Linked DNA regions of Geobacillus stearothermophilus ATCC 12980. The protein of the gene in region 2 binds, or shares a complex with, the protein of the main gene of each other region. Links are inferred from orthologs where the notes say so. Each region holds a gene or a part of one and is shown on either strand. Other genes may lie near its edges.

The links.
Region 1: the proteins of accC (region 2) and accD are in contact, whole or in part, in a solved structure (PDB 8UXZ), measured with the Escherichia coli proteins. The link is inferred for Geobacillus stearothermophilus ATCC 12980 from one-to-one orthologs.

Annotation. Positions count from the first base shown.
Region 1 is NZ_CP128494.1:2,169,225-2,175,955, forward strand. The notes cover bases 1-2,879. They hold accD (acetyl-CoA carboxylase, carboxyltransferase subunit beta), read right to left. Parts: upstream 1,937-2,879; coding sequence 1,064-1,936; downstream 1-1,063. Other genes in these bases: accA (acetyl-CoA carboxylase carboxyl transferase subunit alpha), read right to left, coding at 102-1,079; QSJ10_RS11750 (FadR/GntR family transcriptional regulator), read right to left, coding at 2,012-2,614; dnaE (DNA polymerase III subunit alpha), read right to left, coding at 2,763-2,879. Outside these bases: more of dnaE, read right to left, coding at 2,880-6,041; sporulation membrane protein YtrH, read left to right, coding at 6,154-6,495; sporulation membrane protein YtrI, read left to right, coding at 6,492-6,731.
Region 2 is NZ_CP128494.1:1,850,736-1,857,558, forward strand. Bases 1,666-4,636 are described here. They hold accC (acetyl-CoA carboxylase biotin carboxylase subunit), read right to left. Parts: upstream 3,844-4,636; coding sequence 2,488-3,843; downstream 1,666-2,487. Other genes in these bases: nusB (transcription antitermination factor NusB), read right to left, coding at 1,666-1,872; QSJ10_RS10045 (Asp23/Gls24 family envelope stress response protein), read right to left, coding at 2,073-2,477; accB (acetyl-CoA carboxylase biotin carboxyl carrier protein), read right to left, coding at 3,859-4,383; QSJ10_RS10060 (SpoIIIAH-like family protein), read right to left, coding at 4,524-4,636. Outside these bases: xseA (exodeoxyribonuclease VII large subunit), read right to left, coding at 1-528; bifunctional methylenetetrahydrofolate dehydrogenase/methenyltetrahydrofolate cyclohydrolase FolD, read right to left, coding at 539-1,393; more of nusB, read right to left, coding at 1,480-1,665; more of QSJ10_RS10060, read right to left, coding at 4,637-5,075; spoIIIAG (stage III sporulation protein AG), read right to left, coding at 5,102-5,740; spoIIIAF (stage III sporulation protein AF), read right to left, coding at 5,746-6,357; spoIIIAE (stage III sporulation protein AE), read right to left, coding at 6,368-6,823. UniProt on the Escherichia coli protein: This protein is a component of the acetyl coenzyme A carboxylase complex; first, biotin carboxylase catalyzes the carboxylation of the carrier protein and then the transcarboxylase transfers the carboxyl group to form malonyl-CoA.

The DNA.
Region 1 (6,731 bases), 320 kb from region 2 along the record:
GAGCGGAACACAACAGCGACGCCTTGTTGAAACGGTTTACATGAACAAAATTTTTTCATGGACAGAACAAAGCTGCCCCGAAAGTCGAGACAGCTTTTTCCTTATCTTGCCCGAATCGTTTCCTGCAAAAACGACACTTGGCCGATTTGTTTAAATTTTTCATAGCGCTGCCGGACGAGCGCCTCGCCGTCAAGCGCCAACAACTCTTTCAACGACCGGCGCAGCACGCGGTCCATTTCCTTTGCCTGCTCGTCAGCGTTGCGGTGGGCGCCGCCTTTCACTTCCGGAATGATTTCGTCAATGACGCCGAGCGCTTTTAAGTCGTGAGCGGTAATTTTCATCGTTTCCGCCGCCCGTTGCGCCAATGATGCATCATTCCATAAAATGGCAGCCGCCCCTTCCGGCGAAATGACCGAGTACGTGGAATTTTCAAGCATATGAATATGATTGCCGACGCCAAGGGCGAGCGCCCCGCCGCTTCCGCCTTCGCCGATGACGATGCAGACGACCGGCACGGTGAGTCCTGCCATTTCAAACAAGTTGCGGGCGATCGCTTCGCTTTGCCCACGCTCTTCGGCCGATTTGCCCGGATAGGCGCCTTTCGTGTCGATAAAGCAGATGATCGGCCGCGAAAACTTTTCTGCCTGCTTCATGAGCCGCAGCGCCTTCCGGTAGCCTTCCGGGTGTGGCATGCCGAAGTTGCGGCGCAAATTTTCTTTCGTATCTTTGCCACGCTGGTGGCCAATGACTGTCACCGGCAGCCCGTCGTATTCGGCAATGCCCCCAACGATCGCTTCGTCGTCGCCAAAACAACGGTCTCCATGGCATTCGAGAAAGTTCGTAAACAGCCGCTCAATATAATCAAGCGTCGTCGGCCGCTGCGGATGGCGGGCGATTTGCACGCGATCCCACGGCGTCAAATTGGCATACACGTCGTTTTCCATCTTGGCGAGCCGCGCCTCCAGTTTCTCGATTTCCGCCGACAAATCGACATCGGCCGTTTTCATAAACTCTCTCAGCTCTTGAATTTTGCGGCGCAGCTCAACAAGCGGCTTTTCGAATTCTAGTTCCGCCACCATCCTGATTCCCCTCCTCCCGTGTGAATGCGAAGCACAGTCGCCAGCGTCTCTTTCAGCTCATGGCGGTGAATGACGGCATCCAACTGACCGTGCTTTAATAAAAACTCCGCCGTCTGGAAGTCTTCCGGCAGCTCTTCGCGCACCGTCTGTTCGATGACGCGGCGGCCGGCAAAGCCGATGAGCGCACCTGGTTCGGCGAAGTTGTAATCGCCAAGCGAGGCGAAACTCGCTGACACGCCGCCTGTTGTCGGGTGGGTCATGACGGAGATGAACAAGCCGCCGTCGTTGCTGAATCGTTTGAGCGCGGCGCTCGTTTTCGCCATTTGCATTAGGCTTAGCACTCCTTCTTGCATGCGGGCGCCGCCGGAAGCGGTAAAAATGAGAAACGGCACACCTTTATCGTGCGCTTGTTCGACTGCACGGGTGATTTTTTCGCCGACAACAGACCCCATGCTGCCCATGCGAAACGAGGAATCCATGACCGCGATGACGAGCGTATGGCCGTCAAGCGTCCCTTCGCCGGTCACGACCGCCTCGTTCAATCCCGACTTGCGCCGGTCTTCCTCGAGTTTTTCTATGTAGCCCGGAAACCCGATCGGGTTGACAGAAATCATATCGGCATCATATTCGCGAAAGCTGCCGTCATCCAGCACGCTCTCGATCCGTTCGCGCGCCGGCATCGGATGATGGTAGCCGCAGCTTAGGCAAACGCGCAAATTTTTCACCAACTCTTTTGTATACATAATTTTTTTGCATTGCGGGCATTTCGTCATCACGCCTTCCGGCACCTCATGCCTCACTTGCTCGGAAGAAAGCGACGCATACTTCTTCTTTTTGGCAAATAAATCTTTCCACACGAGGGAGCTCCTCCTTTGCGTTTTCGCCTCTCTACTACTTTATCGAAAATGCAAGCGGTTGTTTGTCAAACGGTGTCAGTTCTGTTTCGACAACGGCGAAGGCCGGTGCCTCTCCCAGACAGCAGCGGCTTCAGCCGGATCGCGTTTTTTCAATGCTGCTAACAGCTGGTCATAAAACGAGTCGGCAAGCGGCCGGTCGGGCGCACAGGCGGAGGCAAACCCAGACAGCGCCCGCCAAATGCGGATGAGCAAGTAGTTGTCAGCCGCCTCAGCAACCGCCTGAAAAAACGGCGTGAAATCAGTCGGTTTTTGGCGAACGGTTTTTTCCAGCCTCTCCAGCGCATCTTCACTGCAGCGGAGGCAAGCGAGCTCGAGCAGCAGCCGTTCGATCAGCCATTTCGTTTCCGCCAAATCCGCTTTCGCCCGTTCATTTTCAAGCAAAAACATCGCCAGCAACTCAATCAGCTGATGTCCGCCGACCTCGCACAAGTAGGTCCCTTCGCCGCGCCGCGTCTCAATCAGGCCGAGAAACTCAAGCGCCCGCAGCGCCTCGCGCACCGACGAGCGGCCGACGCCGAGCCGCTCGGCCAGCTCGCGTTCTGACGGCAGCTTGTCGCCCGGGACAAGGCCATCCTCGACAACGAGACGATGGATATGCTTCAACGTCTCGGCGTACACTTTTTCATCGTTGAACGGAGACCCCTCCTTTTCGATTCATGCCATACTCCATGCGTGGGCGGCATGCCGTTCAACCGCAGCCAGATGCACTGGTCTGACCACCTAATGGTTATACGATATAATAAAATAGCGAAATAGTAAAGGGGAGTTATTTCACAGCAATGCGCCCGAAGCCGAATAAGGCGAGCAGCCCATCGACAAGCGGCGCTGTGAGCGCGACGGCGTACTGCTCCGGAAGACGGAGAAGCGTCCGCTTCGCTTCGTCATACAAATAGACCGGCGTAGCGCCGCGCTGCTGCTCAAGCAGCTGTTTCAGCTTGGACAATTTGGCCTCATCGGCCCGGCTCGCGTTAATGTATAGCGCCGACACGGGCAGGAGGCCGGCGCGGCGGATGATGAGCTGTCGCCTGCCTGCGCGCCGGTCGACCGTTCCAAAAAGCAACACAAAGTTTCCTTCCGCCAGCTCATCGGAGGCGCGGGCATAAATGGACGGAAAGGCGACCGCCTCCACTTCCCCGCTTTCATCGCTAATTGTCACAAACGCCATTTCCTCCCCCCGTTTCGTTCTCGTTTTCCGCTGTTTGGCCACATAGCCGCCGACCACGGCCGCCGAACCGTGCATTTCGGCAATCGGCACCGCCCGGGCCGCTTGAAACAGCGGGCGGCAGACCGCGGCCGGATGCGGGGTGACGGCAAACCCGAGCAACTCTTTTTCCTGTTTCCGCCGCTCATCCGGCGGCAGCGGGGGGGCATCCATGTATTTCGGCTTCAGCGACAATCCGCCTGTGTTCAAGTACGGCCCGACCAATTGCACGTGTTCGACCGCCACGTCAATGCTCGCTAAAAGCGAAGCCCGCTCCCCGTCCATTTCATCAAACGCGCCGGCCAAAACGAGCGCCTCAAGCGCCGGGCGCGGCAATCCTTTCGGCAACAGGCGGATGGCGAAATCGAAAAAATCGGCAAACGGTCCGCGCTCCCGACGCTCTTCGATGATGAGCCTCGCCGCTGTGCCGACATGTTTCACCGCCGCCAGCCCGGTGCGGATCGCCTTGCCTTCGATCGCAAACCGATAGCCGCTCCGGTTGACGGATGGCGGCAGCAGCGGAATCCCTTTTTGCGCTGCTTCGCTAGCGTAAAGAGCCGTTTTTTCCCGGTCGCCGGAAGCGCCCGAGAGCATGGCCACGTAAAAACAAAGCGGATAGTGAGCTTTAATGTAGGCCATCGCATACGACAACAGCGCATAGCTGACCGCGTGGCTCCGGTTGAAGCCGTAATCGGCGAAGCGGACGATATGCCGGTACAATTCCTCGGCAACTTCCTTTGGATAGCCGTTCGCCGTGCAGCCGGCGACAAACGCCTCCCGCTGTTCAGCGAGACGCGCCTTCTCTTTTTTCGCCACCGCCCGCCGGAGCACGTCCGCTTGTCCGAGCGAAAACCCAGCCATGCGGGCGGCGATTTGCATAATTTGCTCTTGGTAGATCAGCACTCCGTAAGTCGGCGCCAAAATCGGCTCAAGGTCAGGATGGATATACGAAATCGCCTCGTCTCCGCGCTTGCGCCGGATATAAGCAGGAATCATGTCCATCGGCCCCGGCCGGTACAAGGCGTTGACAGCGACCAAGTCTTCCAGCTCCGACGGCCGCAATTCCGCAAGCAAACGCTTCATTCCGCTTGATTCAAGCTGAAAAATGCCGTTTGTCTCTCCGGCGCTCAGGAGCGCATACGTTTTTTCGTCGTCAAGCGGAACACGACGCACATCAAACGGCTTTCCTGTCTGCCGTTCGATGAGACGCACCATTTGCCCGAGCAGCGTCAACGTGCGCAAGCCGAGAAAATCCATTTTGAGAAGGCCGAGCGCCTCGAGCGACCCCATGGCGTATTGCGTGAGCGGCCATTCGCCATGGCTTGGCTGCAACGGGACTTGGCGCACAAGCGGCTCAGGGCTGATGATGACGCCAGCCGCGTGAATCGATGTATGGCGCGGCAGCCCTTCGAGCGTTTGTGCGATATCCAGCCACTGCTTGCCGTCCGGCACCGTTTCGGCGGCGCGGCGGAACGCGGTCGACTCGCTGCGCCATTGGCGGATCGTCACCCCTTGTTTATCCGGCAAAAGCGACACAACCCGCTCCGCCTCGCGCCCGGGAATGCCGAGCGCTTTCGCCGTCTCGCGCAGCGCCGACTTGGCGCCGAACGTCCCAAACGTAATGATTTGCGCGACGCGGTCGCGCCCGTATTTGTCCGCCGCATAGCGAATCATTTCTTCGCGCCGGTCATCGGGAAAATCAAGATCAATATCCGGCACCGACACCCGCTCCGGATTCAAAAACCGCTCAAACAACAGCCCATATTGGATCGGATCGACATCGGTAATAGCCAAAGCATAGGCGACGAGCGAGCCGGCCGCCGAACCGCGGCCCGGTCCGATGAGAATGCCACGTTGGCGGGCGTAGGCAATCACATCGGCGACAATCAAAAAATAATCGCTAAAGCGCATTGCCTGAATGACATCAAGCTCATGCCGCAGACGCTTCCAGTAACGCTCATCGGCGTCCGGCACACGGCGGGCGAGCCCTTGTTCGCACAGACGGCGTAAATACCCGTCCGCCGTCTCGCCGTCAGGCACCGGAAATTTCGGCAGCCGCCAGCCGCCAAACGGAATGTGCAGTTCGCACCGATCAGCGATCGCCGCGCTGTTCTCAAGCGCTTCTGGCAAGTCAGCAAACCGACGCGCCATCTCATCCGGCGCCGCCAAATAACGGCCGCCATCCTCTTGGACGTCAGCAAATGGCACGCCGAGCCTGATCGCCTGCAGGCAGCGCCACGCTGCGGCGTCGCCGCGCTCAACATAACGGACGTCATTCGTCGCCACGACCGGAACCCCGGCTTCTTCCGCCAACTGCCGCAACGCTCCTTCGTACGGTGCGCGCGTCCGCTCGCCGCGCTGGACAGCCACATACAAACAGCCAGGAAACAGCTGTTGATAGCGGGCGAGCACCGCTTTCGCCTGCTGCCATTCCCCGGCGGCCAGCAGCGACTCGACCCGCCCTTCAGCCCCCGGGGTGATGGCGACAATTCCACCGCTCAACCGGCGGAGGGCGTCTTCATCGATCTGCTTTTCTTCTCCCATTTGGATCATCGTGCTGATTTCGATTACATGGTGGTACCCTTCCTCATTGGCGGCCAACAGCACGAGCGGATAGGCGCCGTCCCCGCTGAGAGCAATATCGGCCGTCACGCCGATGATCGGACGGATGCCATGGCGCTTGCACTCCTTGTAAAAGGGCAGAGCGCCATACAGCACGTTGCGGTCGGTCAACGCCAAGGCGGGGCAGCCGAGCTGTTTCGCCTTGGCCGCCAGCGCTTCCACGGTGGCCGTGCTTTGAAACAAACTATAGCCGCTTGACACATGCAAGTGCACAAACGTCATAGACAGCCCTCCCTTATTCATCCATCTGCGGACGAAAACTTTTCCATTGGCTGCATGCTCCGTCCCATTCGTTGATATACATAGTAAAAGAGAAAGAAAGGGCGGGGAAACGATGGACGAAAAAGCAGCGTTTTTGCCGGCGTTGATCCAAAGCTATTTTATCGCGGTCGGCGTGTTGCTTGGCGGCGCCATCATCGGCGCTCTCGGCGCATTTTTGAGCGGCGGCCAGCCGCTGACGGCCATGTACCGGTTTGCCGGCGACTTGCGCATTTGGGCGGTCGTCGCCGCCATCGGCGGAACGTTTGATACGTTTTACGTCGTCGAGCGAGGGCTGTTTCTCGGGGAAACAAAAGACATTGTGCGGCAGTTTTTGCTCATTTTGTCCGCCATGGGCGGCGCGCAAACAGGAGTGGCGATCATTACGTGGCTGACACAGGAGCACATTTCGCCATGAGAATTCCTCCGTATTACCAATATCCGTCATGGCAGCGTTTTTTCGCCGGCGTAGCGATTGGGGCGCTCATCAGCTGGTTTGTCTTTTTGTACATTTTCGGCGTCCTGCAGGAAAAGCAGGTGCGGCACGTCAATGAGCTGAACGAGCAGATCGCCGACTTGCAAAATGAAATTCGCATTTGGCAAGAAGACTATATCCATTACAACAAAGAAATGAAAAAAAAGCTGACCGTGCAG
Region 2 (6,823 bases):
GCCTTGGACGAGCGCCGGAAACAAAATGATTTTCGCAAGCGGATAGCGGCGGCGGATCGTCGTCATAATGTCGCGCACCGCCGCTCCGGTCGGCGATGTAACAACGCCGATGCAGCGCGGAAACGCCGGAAGCGGCTTTTTATGGACGGGAGAAAACAGCCCCTCCGCCTCGAGCCGCTGCTTCAGCTGCTCATACGCCAAATACAGGCGACCGATGCCTTCCGGCTGCATTTCTTTTACATATAGCTGGTAGTTCCCATTCGGCTCATAGACGGAAATTTCCCCACGCACAAGCACGTTCATCCCATCTTCGGGACGGAACGGCAAATGTTGATTGTAGCCGGCAAACATGACCGCGGCAATGCGCGCCTGGCTGTCTTTTAAGGTAAAATACATATGGCCGCGCGAATGCTGCTTAAAGTTGGAAATTTCACCTTTCACCCATAAATCGCGCAAATGCGGGTCGACGTCAAATTTGCGCTTAATGTATTTCGTCAGCGCCCCGACGGTGACGTATTTCACTTCCATCGAAACCGCCTCACTTCACGGCGAGCTGCCGGGCCGCTTCGATCGTGTTGTGCAACAGCATCGTAATCGTCATCGGACCGACCCCTTTTGGCACCGGCGTGATATAGCCCGCCACTTCTTTGACGGCGTCAAAATCAACATCGCCGCACAGTTTGCCGCTCTCCAAACGGTTGACGCCGACATCAATGACGACAGCTCCCGGTTTGACGTGGTCCGGACCGATGAGACGCGCCTTGCCAACCGCGACGATCAAAATGTCAGCCTGCCGCGTGACGGCCGGCAAATCAGGCGTTTTCGAATGGGCGTAGGTGACGGTCGCATGCTCGCGCAAAAACAGCTGGCCGACCGGTTTGCCGACGATGTTGCTCCGGCCGACGACGACGACATGCTTCCCGGCAATGTCGATGCCGGCAGATTTGACCATCACGAGAACGCCATGCGGAGTGCACGGAAGAAACGCCGGCTGGCCGATCATCATTTTCCCGACGTTGATCGGGTGGAAGCCATCGACATCTTTTTCCGGGGCGATCGTTTCAATGACCGACCATTCGCGGATATGCTCCGGCAACGGCAGCTGCACTAAAATGCCGTGCACCGCCGGATCGCCGTTCAGTTCGCGGATTTTCGCCAACAGCTCCTCTTCGCTGATGGACGCCGGAAATGTGTAAAGAAATGAACGAATGCCCACTTCAGCGCACGCTTTTTGCTTCCCTTTCACATACGAATGCGACGCCGGATCGTCGCCGACAAGAATGACGGCCAGCCCCGGCTCAACGCCGCTTTCCTTCAACTTCGCTGTTTCTTCCGCCAACCCGGCGCGAATCGTTGCGGCCAGTTCTGCTCCGCTGATGATTTGTGCTGTCATCGTATCTCGTTCCCCTCTCCTTGTTCGTCCATCCATATCGGTTTGCCTGACTTGACGCCGAAAGCTTGCGCAGCCGGCGGCCTGTCCTATTTTTGCAGCGCCGCCTTCACTTTCGAAAGCACGCCGTTGACAAAACTCCCGGATTTCCAATCGCCGAATTTTTTCGCCAGCTCGACCGCTTCATCGAGGCTGACGCTCACCGGCACATCGTCGACATACTTCATCTCATACGTCGCCATGCGCAAGATGGCGCGGTCCACATTGGCCACCCGCTCAAGCGTCCACTTTTCCAAATTGGCACGCAACAGCTCGTCAATTTCCTCCTGGTGCTCGACGACGCCTAGTACAAGCTGGCGCAAAAATGGATCCGCTTCGCTGCTTCCTGCCACATTGGCCAGCGCCTCCTCCGGCGGAATGTGCCCGACGTCGATTTGAAACAGCGCCTGCAGCGCTTTTTCCCGCGCTTCATGCCGCTTCATTGCCTTCCCCCTCTCTAAATACGAACATTTATATTAAAATCTTATCATATTTTTCGGAAAAAGCCAGACCCTTCCCGTCGCCCGTCTTGCTGCCGATTTTACACCGCCGGCTCCGCTGATGGCCTCGTTCATTACAATAACAGACTTTGACGAAAAAAACAAAAGGCGGCTGCTCCGAAAGCAGCTGCCTTCTGTTTTTGTCACCGTTGTTCGACGGCGTCGTGCTCCTGTTTTCCGCTTTCAAACTGAATGCCGACGATGTGCACGTTTACTTCGCTCGTTTCCAAGCCGGTCATGTTCCAAAGCGCCTGGCGCACGTTTTCCTGCACCTTTTTCGCCACGTTCGGGATCGACGCGCCGAACTGGACGAAGCAATAAAGGTCAATGACAACCCCGTCATCGCGCAAATCGACTTTGACGCCTTTGCCGTGATGCTTTTTGCCAAACCGCTCGGCAACGCCAGCGGCGAAATTGCCGCGCATTTGCGCAACGCCATCGACTTCGCTGGCCGCGATGCCGGCGATCACCTCGATCACTTCCGGTGCAATTTCGACTTTGCCAAGCCCGGTGTACTCCTGTTCGGAGTTAAACATATGTTCAGACATGGGGCACCTCCTATTCCGCCTTCATAATATCATATAACTCCAAAAACTTCGTATTAAACTCGCCGCTTTGGAATTTCTCATGCTCCATTAATTTTATGTGAAACGGGATCGTCGTATGAATGCCTTCAATGACAAACTCCGAAAGAGCCCGTCTCATGCGGGCGATCGCCTCCTCACGCGTCGGCGCGTGAACGATCAGTTTGGCGATCATCGAATCGTAATACGGCGGAATCGTATAGCCCGGGTAGGCGGCGGAATCGACGCGCACGCCCGGACCACCCGGCGGCAAGTACATGGCGATTTTCCCCGGCGACGGCATAAAGTTTTTCGCTGGGTTTTCCGCATTGATGCGGCATTCGATCGCCCAACCGTTAAAGGAGACGTCCTCTTGGGTGAGCGACAGCTTTTCACCGGCAGCGACGCGGATCTGTTCTTTTACTAAATCGACACCGGTAATGAGCTCGGTGACCGGGTGCTCCACCTGAATGCGCGTATTCATTTCCATGAAATAAAACTGTTTGTTCCGGTGGTCATAAATAAATTCGACCGTGCCGGCGCCCGTGTAGTTGACCGCCTTGGCCGCCTTGACCGCCGCCTCGCCCATCCTCCGGCGCATGTCGTCGTCAAGGGCCGGCGACGGCGCTTCTTCGACAAGCTTTTGCAGCCGGCGCTGGATCGAGCAGTCGCGCTCTCCTAAATGAATGGTGTTGCCATATGAATCGGCGAGCACTTGAATTTCGACATGGCGGAAATCTTCGATATACTTTTCAATATAAACGCCAGGGTTGCCGAACGCCGTCGCCGCTTCTTGCTGGGTGATGTTGATGCCTTTGACGAGCTCTTCTTCGTTGCGAGCGACGCGAATTCCTTTCCCACCGCCGCCGGCCGTCGCTTTGATGATGACCGGGTAACCGATTTCAGCGGCGATCGCCCGCGCCTCCTCAAGACTTTCAATAACGCCGCGCGAGCCCGGCACAATCGGCACACCCGCTTCCCTCATCGTCTCGCGGGCGATGTCTTTAATCCCCATTTTGGCGATCGCTTCCGGGCTCGGGCCGATGAACGTGACATTGCATTCGCGGCACAGCTCGGCAAACGCCTCGTTCTCCGCCAAAAAGCCATAGCCCGGGTGAATGGCGTCACAGCCGGTCAACGTGGCAACGCTCATGATGTTGGTGAAATTCAAATAGCTGTCTTTCGAGGCGGTCGGCCCGATGCAGTACGCCTCATCCGCCAGCTGCACATGCAAGGCGTCGCGGTCAGCCTGCGAAAAGACGGCGACCGTCTCAATGCCGAGCTCCCGGCAGGCGCGAATAATGCGGACGGCGATTTCCCCGCGGTTCGCCACCAACACTTTTTTGATCATCGTCCGTTCTCTCCCTTATTCAGGCTTGACCAAAAACAACGGCTGACCGTATTCGACGAGCTGGCCGTTTTGCACGAGCACCTCGACAATTTCGCCATCGACTTCCGCTTCAATTTCATTAAACAGCTTCATCGCCTCGATGATGCAAACAACCGTATCTTTTTTCACTTTGTCGCCCGGCTTCACATACGGCGGCTTGTCCGGCGCCGGCGCTGCGTAGAACGTGCCGACCATCGGCGATGTAATTTGATGCAAGTTGCCTTCCACAGCCGGCTTTGCTTCTTTGGCCGCCGTCGGTTCCGTTTCCGGCGCCTGCTTCACTTCCGAAGCCGCCACTTGGACAGGCGCAAGCGCCGGGGCCGCCGTCGGTTCGACCGCTGCCACTGCCTGTGCGGGCGCCGCCGGTGCGGCTGCCGGTGCAACGGCGACAGCAACCGCTTTTTTCATATGTACTTTCGTTTCTCCTTGCTCATATACAAATTCATCGATTGAGGATTGATCGACCAACCGAATCAATTCGCGGATTTCTTGAATTTTCATCGTTCTCACACCTTTCTCCAAGTGTCAGCCCGTCTTTCGCAGGCGGTGATCAAACGTATTCATAACGATTATACACACAACTGCAGGGCAAACGAAAGGTTTTTATGCAAAAAAAACTGCTCTGGCAAAGAGCAGCGCGTTCATCCGGCCGGCTGGAACTCGACGGTGACATATTGGGCATCCGGAATTTCTTTTTTCACCATATGAATGACTTCATTCGCCGATTTAGATGAGCTTTGTTTCGCTTTGATCGTCACGCGCACTTGGTTGTCATCGGCGCGCACGAGCACGTCTTCATACCCGCCTTTCGATTTGATGAGCGTCTCCAACGTTGCTTCTTTTTCGGACAATGCTTGCAATTTTTCAATTTTGTCGAGCGCTTCACTTTTTTCTTCCTCCGTCGCGTTCGCTGAAGCGACAATGGCGTTCAGCTCATCGCGCAGCCGGCTCCGTTCATCCTCAATTTTCATGCGCAGCGCTGTAAACAAATCATCGCCTGCGGTTGACGGCTCCTCTTTCGCTCCAGTCTCTTCCACCGCTACGCTTGGTTGTTTGGCCGGCTTTTCTGTTTTCTCATTCGCGGTGAGCGCCGGGCTGTTGCCCATCTCTTTCGGCGCCGTGACATAATACACCGACAGTACGACTACTAAGCTTAGCATCGTCAACAGCCATACCGTTTGTTTTTTCAACATGGCGATCTCCTCTCCCCTTACTTGAGTCATTTTTTCGGCAAGACCGCGACGCGGTAGCTCGGAACGTTTAACACGCGCGTCACCGCCTCGACGATCCATTTTTTAATTTGCAAGTTGTCGGCCCCTTTGGCGACGACAAGCACACCGCGAATATCCGGCTTTTTCGTGGCGACAACAAGCGGCGTTTCCTCGTCGCCATTGCGGATGATGATCACTTCTTCGTTTGTCGACTGATTTTCAATCGTCCGTTTTCCGCCTTCCTTGTCGCTTTCTTCGGTCGTTTGCTGCTGGGTCGAGCGTTTTTTCTCAAACAGCTTCAGCTCGGTTGAGTCAAGGTTGACGACAACGGTGACATCCTCAACCCCTTCAATTGCTTCGAGGGCGGCTTTCAACTCCTTCTCGTACCGTTCCTCATAGGCGGCGATCACTTTATCCTTTGTCTCCTTGCTCGACAAAAACGCCGGCTCGGACGGGGATTCCGGCTGATTGGCGGAAGGCTTGGCTTCGGCATCGTCTGCGCTACCTGCAAAGTGACTCGCCGCCATGAGCGCCACACCGGCCAGCAGCAGGACAACGACATATGAGAACGGCATGTGTTTTCGCGCCCCTTCCCCGTTCCCGTCTTTGGGCGGGGAAGAAAGAAATCGTTTGAAAAACGAGAGCATCCCCCCTATTCCCTCCCTCTAAATTGCACGGCAATTTTATTTTCATCGACTTCCCATTTGCCGGCGAGAAAGGCGCGCACCTCTTCAGCCAGCGAGGCATCGCTCTCGGGCAAAGCCGGCGGCTTTATTGTATCGATGACAACCGGCTCCACCGCGCTGGAAGGGCGTTGTTTCAAAAGCGCCACTTCAATCGTCTTGATGTCCTCTGGCATACGCCAATTTTCGTTGTGATCGGCGTAAACTTTGACATCAGCCTTCAATCCATACTTTTCCATCAACTCCCCGTTTACGTCGTTTTCGAGCTGGACAGCCATTTGTTCTAAAATATATGCGCGTTGTGAAGCTTGTATTTCTTTTTTCTGTTGTTCCATTTGATTTTTTATCTCCTCTTCCCCCTTGAAGCCTTCGGAAAAACGGGCAAGTGCTGAAGCGACAAGCTGATCCGGATCCGCCGAAGCCATCCGGAGCACCGGCGTCAACATAATTAGGAGAAGCAAAAGTCCGACGACCATTTTGACATATTTTTGCATCGTCCCGGACGGCAGCAAAAAATCGATGATGATGGCAAACAACAAAAACAAAATGATGTTCGTCACCCATTCAATCACAAGCTGCATAACGTTCCTCCTAGCGGACCATCATCGTAATATTCCCTGCCATAACCATGACGGTGAGGCTGAAGAAAAACATGAGCGAGACGATCAAAAGCGCCGCGAGCACATAGGCGATGCTTTTGCCGATAATGTTGAGGCAAGACAGCACCGGACTGCCGCCAAGCGGCTGCAACAGCGCGGCTGATAGTTTGTAGATGATGACGATGGCGAAAATTTTCACCGCCGGAAAGATGGCAATCATCAACAACACAGCCACCCCGACCAATCCGACCGCATTTTTGAGCAGCATCGAAGCGGCAACGACCGTATCGGCTGCATCAGTAAACAGCTTGCCGACGACCGGGATGAAGTTGCCGGTGACAAATTTCGCCGCCCGCAGCGCCACCCCGTCCGCCACCGCCGCTGTTGCCCCCCGCACCGACATAACGCCAAGGAAAACCGTCAAAATGAGGCCGAGCAAACCGAGGGC